DNA from 2 places in the Peribacillus sp. FSL K6-1552 genome. Region 1 is predicted to be linked to the other one. Evidence: predicted binding sites of a transcription regulator. Region 1 holds the regulator's gene; the other holds the start of a gene.
The links. The regulator Rex, encoded in region 1, represses fermentation and respiration genes when NADH is low (regulators of the CRP and FNR family bind a similar motif). The targets are predictions, from matches to a motif close to TTGTGAAATATTTCACAA.
Positions count from the first base shown of each region.

Region 2: the regulator Rex is predicted to act here: its motif matches at 1,316-1,333, upstream of qoxA (cytochrome aa3 quinol oxidase subunit II).

Region 1 covers NZ_JBBOST010000001.1:319,158-323,383, forward strand. Annotated here, with positions in the region: gene NST21_RS01650 (ABC-F family ATP-binding cassette domain-containing protein) at 1-1,360, opposite strand, end outside; gene moaC (cyclic pyranopterin monophosphate synthase MoaC) at 1,491-2,000, shown strand; gene NST21_RS01660 (redox-sensing transcriptional repressor Rex) at 2,035-2,694, shown strand; gene NST21_RS01665 (YdiK family protein) at 2,723-2,938, opposite strand; gene NST21_RS01670 (CPBP family intramembrane glutamic endopeptidase) at 2,935-3,660, opposite strand; gene groES (co-chaperone GroES) at 3,997-4,226, shown strand, end outside.
Region 2 covers NZ_JBBOST010000001.1:539,026-543,251, reverse strand. Annotated here, with positions in the region: gene qoxB (cytochrome aa3 quinol oxidase subunit I) at 1-178, opposite strand, end outside; gene qoxA (cytochrome aa3 quinol oxidase subunit II) at 249-1,196, opposite strand; partial or broken gene NST21_RS28655 (nucleoside recognition domain-containing protein) at 1,605-1,753, shown strand; partial or broken gene NST21_RS28650 (cytochrome ubiquinol oxidase subunit I) at 2,443-2,693, shown strand; gene NST21_RS02555 (hypothetical protein) at 2,761-2,886, shown strand; gene NST21_RS02550 (hypothetical protein) at 2,964-3,272, opposite strand; gene NST21_RS02545 (S1C family serine protease) at 3,561-4,226, opposite strand, start outside.

The DNA.
Region 1 (4,226 bases):
CCTTTTCACCACCGCTTAGTGTCGAAACGGTTTTCAATACATCATCTCCACTAAAAAGGAAATTACCAAGTACTGTGCGGATATCTTTTTCCGGTTTAAGGGGATAATCATCCCATAGTTCATTTAGTACGCGTTTATTAGAAATCAAATTGGCCTGTTCTTGATCGTAGTAGCTGACCTCGACGTTCGTTCCAAAACGGAAATCGCCAGAAATTGCAGGCAGCTTGGATATAATAGTTTTCAATAACGTCGATTTACCAACGCCATTTGGACCGACAAGGGCAATACTTTCTCCTTTTGTCATCCGAGAGTTAATATTATTAGATACTGTTTCCCCTTCATAACCAATAGCTAAGCTTTGAAGATGAAGTACTTCGTTTCCGCTTTGCTTTTCAATTTGGAAGGAAAAATTAGCAGATTTTTCGTCACCTTGTGGCCTGTCCAATACGTCCATCTTTTCGAGCTGCTTGCGCCTGCTTTGCGCTCTTTTCGTGGTCGAAGCTCTTGTGATATTACGTTGAACAAAGTCACGCAGCTTTTCGATTTCACCTTGTTGTTTTTCGAATTGCTTCATGTCCCGTTCATAATCTTCCGCTTTTCCTTCTAAGTAAGAACTGTAATTACCATAGTACTTTTTCATATTATTTCTTGAAATTTCATACACCTGGTTTACAACTTTATCTAGAAAATAGCGGTCATGGGAAACAATAAGTACAGCACCTTGGTAACTTTGTAAATATTGTTCAAGCCAGGAGAGAGTTTCGATATCCAGGTGGTTTGTTGGCTCATCGAGAATCAATATATCGGGCTTCTTTAAAAGCAGCTTTCCTAATGCAAGCCGTGTTTTTTGGCCTCCACTCAACGTGGAAATGAGAGTGGAATAGTCAAAGTCACCAAACTGAAGACCATGTAATACGGAACGGATATCTGCTTCATATTGATAGCCCCCCTTTTCTTTAAAGGCTACCTGTAAAGTGTCATATTCATTTAACACCTTTTGGTAAAGTATTTCGTCTTCAAAAGTGTCAGGCTTGGCCATTTCGGCCTCAAGTCTGCGCAGTTCTTTCTCTTGCTCTATCAGGTCTTTGAATACAGTCAGCATCTCATTCCAAATGGAAAGTTCAGATTCTAAACCTGTATCCTGTGCCATATAGCCAATAGTGACGCCTTTGGGTTTGATGATCTCACCGCCATCATGGGAAAGTTGTCCGGCTATGATTTTTAGCAGAGTTGATTTTCCAGCGCCGTTTCGGCCAACTAGGGCAATTCGATCTTTATTTTGAACTTCGAGCTTCATATTTGATAAAATAAGTTCAGCTCCGTAATATTTGGATAGTTGATTGATTTGTAATAAAATCATAAATTTTCACCTCAATTGATTATTGTTAGTGTAACGTATTATAGTAATTATCGGCAACAGCTGAGGTTTAAGCAAAAACAAGCTGTTACATAATGTGGAATAATAGTGTATGATTTAGGAGGGGTTATTAATGGGGGACTTAACGCATTTTAATGAACAAGGCAGAGCTAAAATGGTTGATGTGAGTGCGAAGCCTGAAACCATTCGGACGGCAACAGCTCAATCGAGTATCTTATTGAACGATGAAATATATGAAAAAATCACGAACCAGAAAATGAAAAAAGGTGATGTTCTGTCAGTTGCACAGGTTGCAGGCATCATGGCAAGCAAAAATACATCCAATATAATCCCGATGTGTCACCCTATTTCTCTACAAGGGGTCAATATAGCCTTTGATTGGGTAAAAGAAGAACAAGGTTATAGGCTTAAAATAGAAACAGAAGCCAAGACAAAAGGGAGTACAGGTGTTGAAATGGAAGCGTTAACAGCTGCATCTGTGACCGCTTTAACTGTCTACGATATGTGTAAGGCTATTGATAAAGGAATGGTAATCGGGCCTACATTTTTAGTGGAGAAAACAGGTGGGGTGTCTAGTAGCGATTACAAAAGACAGTTGAATCAAACAGATAAAGAAGAATAAGTTTGAAAAGCATGTGTGAAGGCGGGGAAGAACGATGAACCATGACCCAAAGATACCGCAGGCAACGGCCAAAAGGTTGCCCTTATATTATCGATTTTTAAAGAACTTACATTCCTCAGGTAAACAAAGAGTATCCTCGGCAGAGCTTAGCGAAGCTGTAAAAGTTGATTCGGCTACAATTCGCCGTGATTTTTCCTACTTTGGCGCGCTTGGAAAAAAGGGCTACGGCTATAATGTGAATTATTTACTATCCTTCTTCAGAAAAACACTAGATCAAGATGAATTGACAAAAGTGGCTTTAATTGGAGTAGGGAATTTAGGGACCGCTTTTTTAAATTACAATTTTTTGAAAAATAATAATACAAAGATTGAAATGGCATTTGAAGTTTCTGAAGATAAGGTTGGAAAGCGAATTGCTGATGTACCAATCTATCATATGGACCAAATAGATACCCTTTTGCAGGAAAATAATATTACAGCAGCTATTTTGACAGTACCTGCCCAAGTGGCTCAGACGATAACCGATCGTTTAGTTAAAGCTGATATTAAAGGAATATTGAATTTCACTCCTGCTCGGCTGACTGTACCGCCGTCTATAAGAGTTCACCATATTGACCTGGCCGTAGAGCTTCAGTCTCTCATCTACTTTTTAAAGCATTATCCTGTGGTAGAAGAAGTTGCATTAGAGGAATAAAAAAAACGCTGCGTCTTCGCAGCGTTTTTTATTTTTTCTTCTTATTGTTTGTGGATTTAATTTTAAAGTGCAGCATGATCATGCGTAACCCTGACCCAAAGTCAAGAGTCGCAATAAGTACGAGTATGTAGGCAAAGATTCCCCATCCTGATGAACTGACGCTTTGGATTGCGATAGCCGTAAAAAGAGCTCCTAAGGCTGTATAGATGATACCGATAAATAGTGGTGATTGACGACGTTTCATAATAAACCTCCGATAAAGGCCTGTGCAGTATCTAGCATTTTCTCAATATCTTCTCTATATAACACTTGAAGGATGATAACAAGGGTATTCATTGCAATATGTGCCACCATCGACACAAGGATACGACCTGTTTGCGCATAAAGAAATGCAAAGGTGAAGCCCATTGCTGTATATAAAAGAAGATGTTCGAGTTCACCATGCGCCAAGCCGAAAATAACTGAGCTGATTAAAGCTGAAATAAAGAAATTAAAGCGTTTATTAAGTGATCCGAAAATGATTTTCCGGAAAAGGATTTCTTCCAAAATAGGTCCAATTACTGAAGTCACGAAAATGACCATTGGGACTTCGTATATGAGTGAAATAAGATTCTGCGTATTTTCAGATTCAGACTTCACCCCGAGCATTTGTTCAATGCTTCCAGCTAAGCTTTGAGCAATAAGAGCCAGAAATACACCTGCTATCGCCCACAATATAGACGTAGGGATTGAAGCTTGATTGCGTGTGTCTATCCTTTCCCTCATATCTTTTCTCATCAAAATTAAAATCAGTGATAGAGCTGCGAGAAAGCTGAATACAATCCAATATGCTGCCGCTTTAACTTTGAGTTCATCAGCAGGCATTCCGCTTAAAGATCCAATCAGCATGAAAATAGGCATCCCAACAATACTGGATAATTGCATGGCTATGTAAGTGATGATGACGAACCAATATTCTTTTTTCAAAAATGAAAACTCCTTTTATTTAGTCCGCCATTTCTCTTATAACGGTCCTGACATGGGGACAATCTCTAAACGTATACTCCAAAATGGTATCAAATAATGAGACAGAACTCCACTTAAACGTACGCATAAGAGAACATTTCATCTCCTTTGTTAAAAGAAACATTATCCTAAAGTAGTATACCCGGAATTTATCAGAAATTAATAAAAAATTTTCGATAAGATACTTGCAAAAAAGGCTCGGTTTATTTAATATTATAAATGTGTTAGCACTCGATGATGAAGAGTGCTAATAATCATAAAGCAAATTATCAAGAGAATATGAGGAGGTTGTTTCACTTGTTAAAACCATTAGGTGATCGCGTTATTATTGAACTAGTTCAATCTGAAGAAAAAACGGCAAGCGGTATTGTTCTTCCTGATACTGCAAAAGAAAAGCCACAAGAAGGTAAGGTCGTAGCAGTTGGTACGGGCCGTGTTCTTGAAAATGGCGAACGTGTTGCTTTAGAGGTTGCCCAAGGCGATCTAATTATCTTCTCAAAATATGCTGGTACTGAAGTGAAATACGA
Region 2 (4,226 bases), 220 kb from region 1:
ACATGATACCAATACGTTTATGGTCAACCGTTGTTAACCACTCACGCCATAAGTAACCCCATTTTTTAAAATAGGTAATTCCGGCAACAACCGCAATCATGGTTAAGCCAATGGCAACCATGGATACATAAATCGCTGGACTTGGATGAGGTACGGCAAATCGATCAAAGTAATCCATACTTTTGTGACTCCTTTCAGGAAAATATTCCTTGTGTAAACCTAGTTGTTTTATCGAGTGAGATTAATTCTTAATGATTCATGTTGCTGTGTTCTGAATGTTCCTCGTGTGAATCTTTGGTGGATTCATCGGATTTCTCAGAATCAGTTTTTTCAGTATCAGATGATCCGTGCATACTATGACCAGCATGTTCCCCTTCAGGAGCTGGAGAAAACTCTAAGTGAGTTCCAGTGTAAGTGGATTGTCCCACATGACCAGGTTCTAATAATTTATTGAATTTTTCCTCAGTAATCGGTTCAGCAGTAGCTTTAATTTCATCTACCCACTTATCATATTCTTTTGTAGGCATTGCCTTAACGTTGAACGTTTGCTGAGCAAAACCTGAACCACTGAAGTTTGAATTTCGACCCATATACTCTCCTGGTACATCAGCTGCTAAGTGCAACGTGTTTACCATGTCCGACATCGCGTATTTTTGTCCTCCAAGTTGCGGAATCCAGAAACTAGCAATTGGTCCGTATGAATAAAGTTTAAATTCAATTGGTCGGTTAGTCGGTATAAACAGATAGTTAACTGTTTCAATATCTTCTTCCGGATAACTAAAATGCCACTTCCAGTTAGAAGATGAAGCGTAAATAACTAATGGTTCTTGCTCATCGTATCCTTTAGGTGTTGCCTCAACTTCATTTGTTGTTTTAACAGTAACAACTGATAGGAAAGCGACGATTAAAATTGGGATCGCAACCCAAATTATTTCAAGAACCTTACTTCCTTCAATATGAGGTGGTTCATAATCATCACGCTGTTTGGATGCACGATATTTCATTATCATGAAGATATACAGTACAATAACGACAAGAACGACAAAGGCCATTGTCCATATCGAAATCATAATAACATCTGCTTGTGTTGCAGCTACTGGCCCTTTAGGGTCCAAGACCATTAATGGGTTATCGCAACCGGTTAGCACAGTGGCAATAGTAAAAAGTATAGTTAATAAAGCCCATTTTATTTTCATAGTACTACCCCTTTCTTACATAATAAAATTCCTATTGGTAATTATTCGGACAAAGTGTTACCATGTTCACAAACCCCGACATACCAATATTAATCCCAAGTGTATAAAAAGACAATACAAAGTGACATCTGTCACATAAAGTTCATGAAAGAGCAGTAAGAAGATGGTAACTGAACTGAAATGTTCGAAAATCTTTATGAAATGAAATATAATAAATGTTTAATATCTTACTTACGGAGAATTCACTTATTAGTGAAGGATTTGCAAGTATTCCCGGTTCATTTTCCATTTAATGTTACTTTAATATAATGAATTTTCACATTATATTCTTCCTCGTACATTACCTCAAGACCGGATTTAAATTACTGAATATTAAAAATTTTATTACCTCTCCTGTTAAGAAGATAGCTATCGATGGAATCGTTAATGGATGTTGATGGTATCCAGGATTAAAAACGAATTTTTCTCACTCGTCCATGGACTCGGTAACGGCATTGTATATGATGTTGTTTTCCCTGCTTCATTACCCTTGTCGTACAACACTTGCCATTATATATATATAAGGAAACAAAGAGTGTGAAATGAACATTTTGATCCTTTATGATGCCTACTTGAATGCCTTTCTAGGACATTTGCTGTGGCACATTTAGCCATTCTAATAGGCTTGGTTAAAATAGGGGAAAAGAAAATGGGGGAAAGTCGTATACATTATATTAGGACTAATCACAGGCGCACTTGCGTTACTTTGCTCTATAACAGGGTTACTCTTGTTAAAGAACAATAATAAAATTTGATTGGTTTTCGGGTACTTTCTCCTCGCAATACTTATTGCCCTGTCAGTATTACTTTTCCTAAACAGCTGTTTAGTCCTGTCCTCCTATTTTTGCGGGAGCAGGCTATTTGTGTTTTGTAAATATGAATGGGGCATGAAAAGGGATATCCTTTCACACCTCAAAATTTATAAAGTGACCAGGGGACAGGCCATTTCCCCACATGTTACTTCAAGCGCATTAGTCCATTCACTTTTCTGGAATTCCTACACCTACACATAAAGGAAAATCACTACTTAAATATCCAATTTTGACAACTGCATCCCTTTTGTTTCTTTTATTATATGCACATAGAAAAACCACGAAAAATGGACTTTTTAAAGTGTCCATTTTTCGTGGTATAGTTCAGAATGTAGAGTTAGAACTTTTCATTCAGGAATGTAGTGAGTTTGGTGTGGATGGCCATGCCATGTTGTATGTACACATATTCTAAATCAACTGGATTTGGAACATTGAATATGCTTTCATTTGTTGGGGCACTTGGTGGTTTACTGTTTGGTTACGCTTTAATCGTGTACAACATACTGCAGCACTCGTAATGCACGAAGAAATATTTCAAGCGATCCTTGAGTACACGTTCTTTAGAGTGCGCTACTCTCAGTTCCCAGTTCCAGAATACAACTTCACTATCGTACCGACAGCTGATTCTTCACTAGCATTCCGGGATGTAGCTTCATCTACCTGAAAAGAATGATGTAATATGAGTATGAAACAGTTTTCCACGTGGACATGTAATGGGGTTCATATTCTCCATGGTTCTTACAGCCGTTGCTCTTGGTGTTGATGTATATGACCTTTCTTTCAGAACAGGAATGATAGTCCTTATAGTAGCTTCATTCCTGCAAGCAGCGAACAACTAGTTATGTTCATGCATGTTTGTGAATCTGATGATAAGAAAGCCATCTACACAAACGTTTATTACCCTCCATTAATTGCTTTAGTTACTGAATTCGGTACTTCTTTTTGTTTTAACTTTTGAATTTATTTTTATGATTTTAGTTGTTTCCGGTACAACTCTTTCACCCTTATGTGTGTTCATCACCATTTCTTCTGTCAGGACAAAAAATATACCAACTAGGAAAATGGCAGCTGCGCTTAATATAATGGCCATTCCAACAGCAGTTAATATATAATCCTTATTGTAATCGCTTACAAATAAACTTAAAGCAAAAATAATAATTCCGATTACACAACCTGTGCCTGATACCCACTTCACTGCATCTAACATCTTCTGATTAGCTTCCATAATTTCATCCCCTTTCTTTCTATTTTATGACATTTCACAAATTTGTCAAACTTTTTATAATTTTCAATATATTCACAATGAAAACCTTGACAAATGAAAGTGATTACAACTCACTTTTAGGTATTCAAGACTATATGTAAAATAAAACAAACAGTATACGCTACCTATTTTTCCGATAATATCCATTTTTTATACTATCATTTATTTTTTATTATTTACCCAAATATTTTATCGACTGATTAGCTATAAAAATGACTCCTGCCAATTGCTCAGGAGTCATTTCTCTTTTTATGAATTTTGTAACGTAATCGTTAAGGTTTTCTCTTCATTACCTCGATACACTTTAACTTTTACTTTGTCGCCAATTTTCTTATCTGTGTATAGATGTTTCCTTAATTCAGCAGAGGTACTAATTTTCGTTCCATCAATCTCTACAATGATATCCTGTTGCTTAAGTCCACCATTTGCAGCAGCCGATCCAGTTTCTATACCCGTTACCATTACACCTGACTTTGCAGCCTCAGGGACATTTTGAAGATAATACTGTGGAAGTTCCTCTGTGTTAGCCAAGCTGACCCCTAAATATGGCCGTGTGATTTTTCCATTCTCAATCAGTTCCGTAACAATCGGTATTACGTCATTACTTGGTATCGCAAAACCTAAGCCTTCCACACCGCTTTCAGAAATTTTCAAACTGTTTATGCCTATTACTTCACCAGCAGTATTGATTAATGCACCTCCACTGTTGCCAGGATTAATTGCCGCATCTGTTTGAAGGACATCAAGTTCCCACTCTCCGTCAGATGTATCGACTGATATGGAACGCCCAGTTGCACTTACAATTCCTTGCGTAACCGAACGTGAGAAATCAAGTCCGAGAGGGTTACCAATGGCCAAAACTTCTTCACCTGGACGCATTCTATCTGAATCTCCAAAATTAATTCCCTCTGGTGC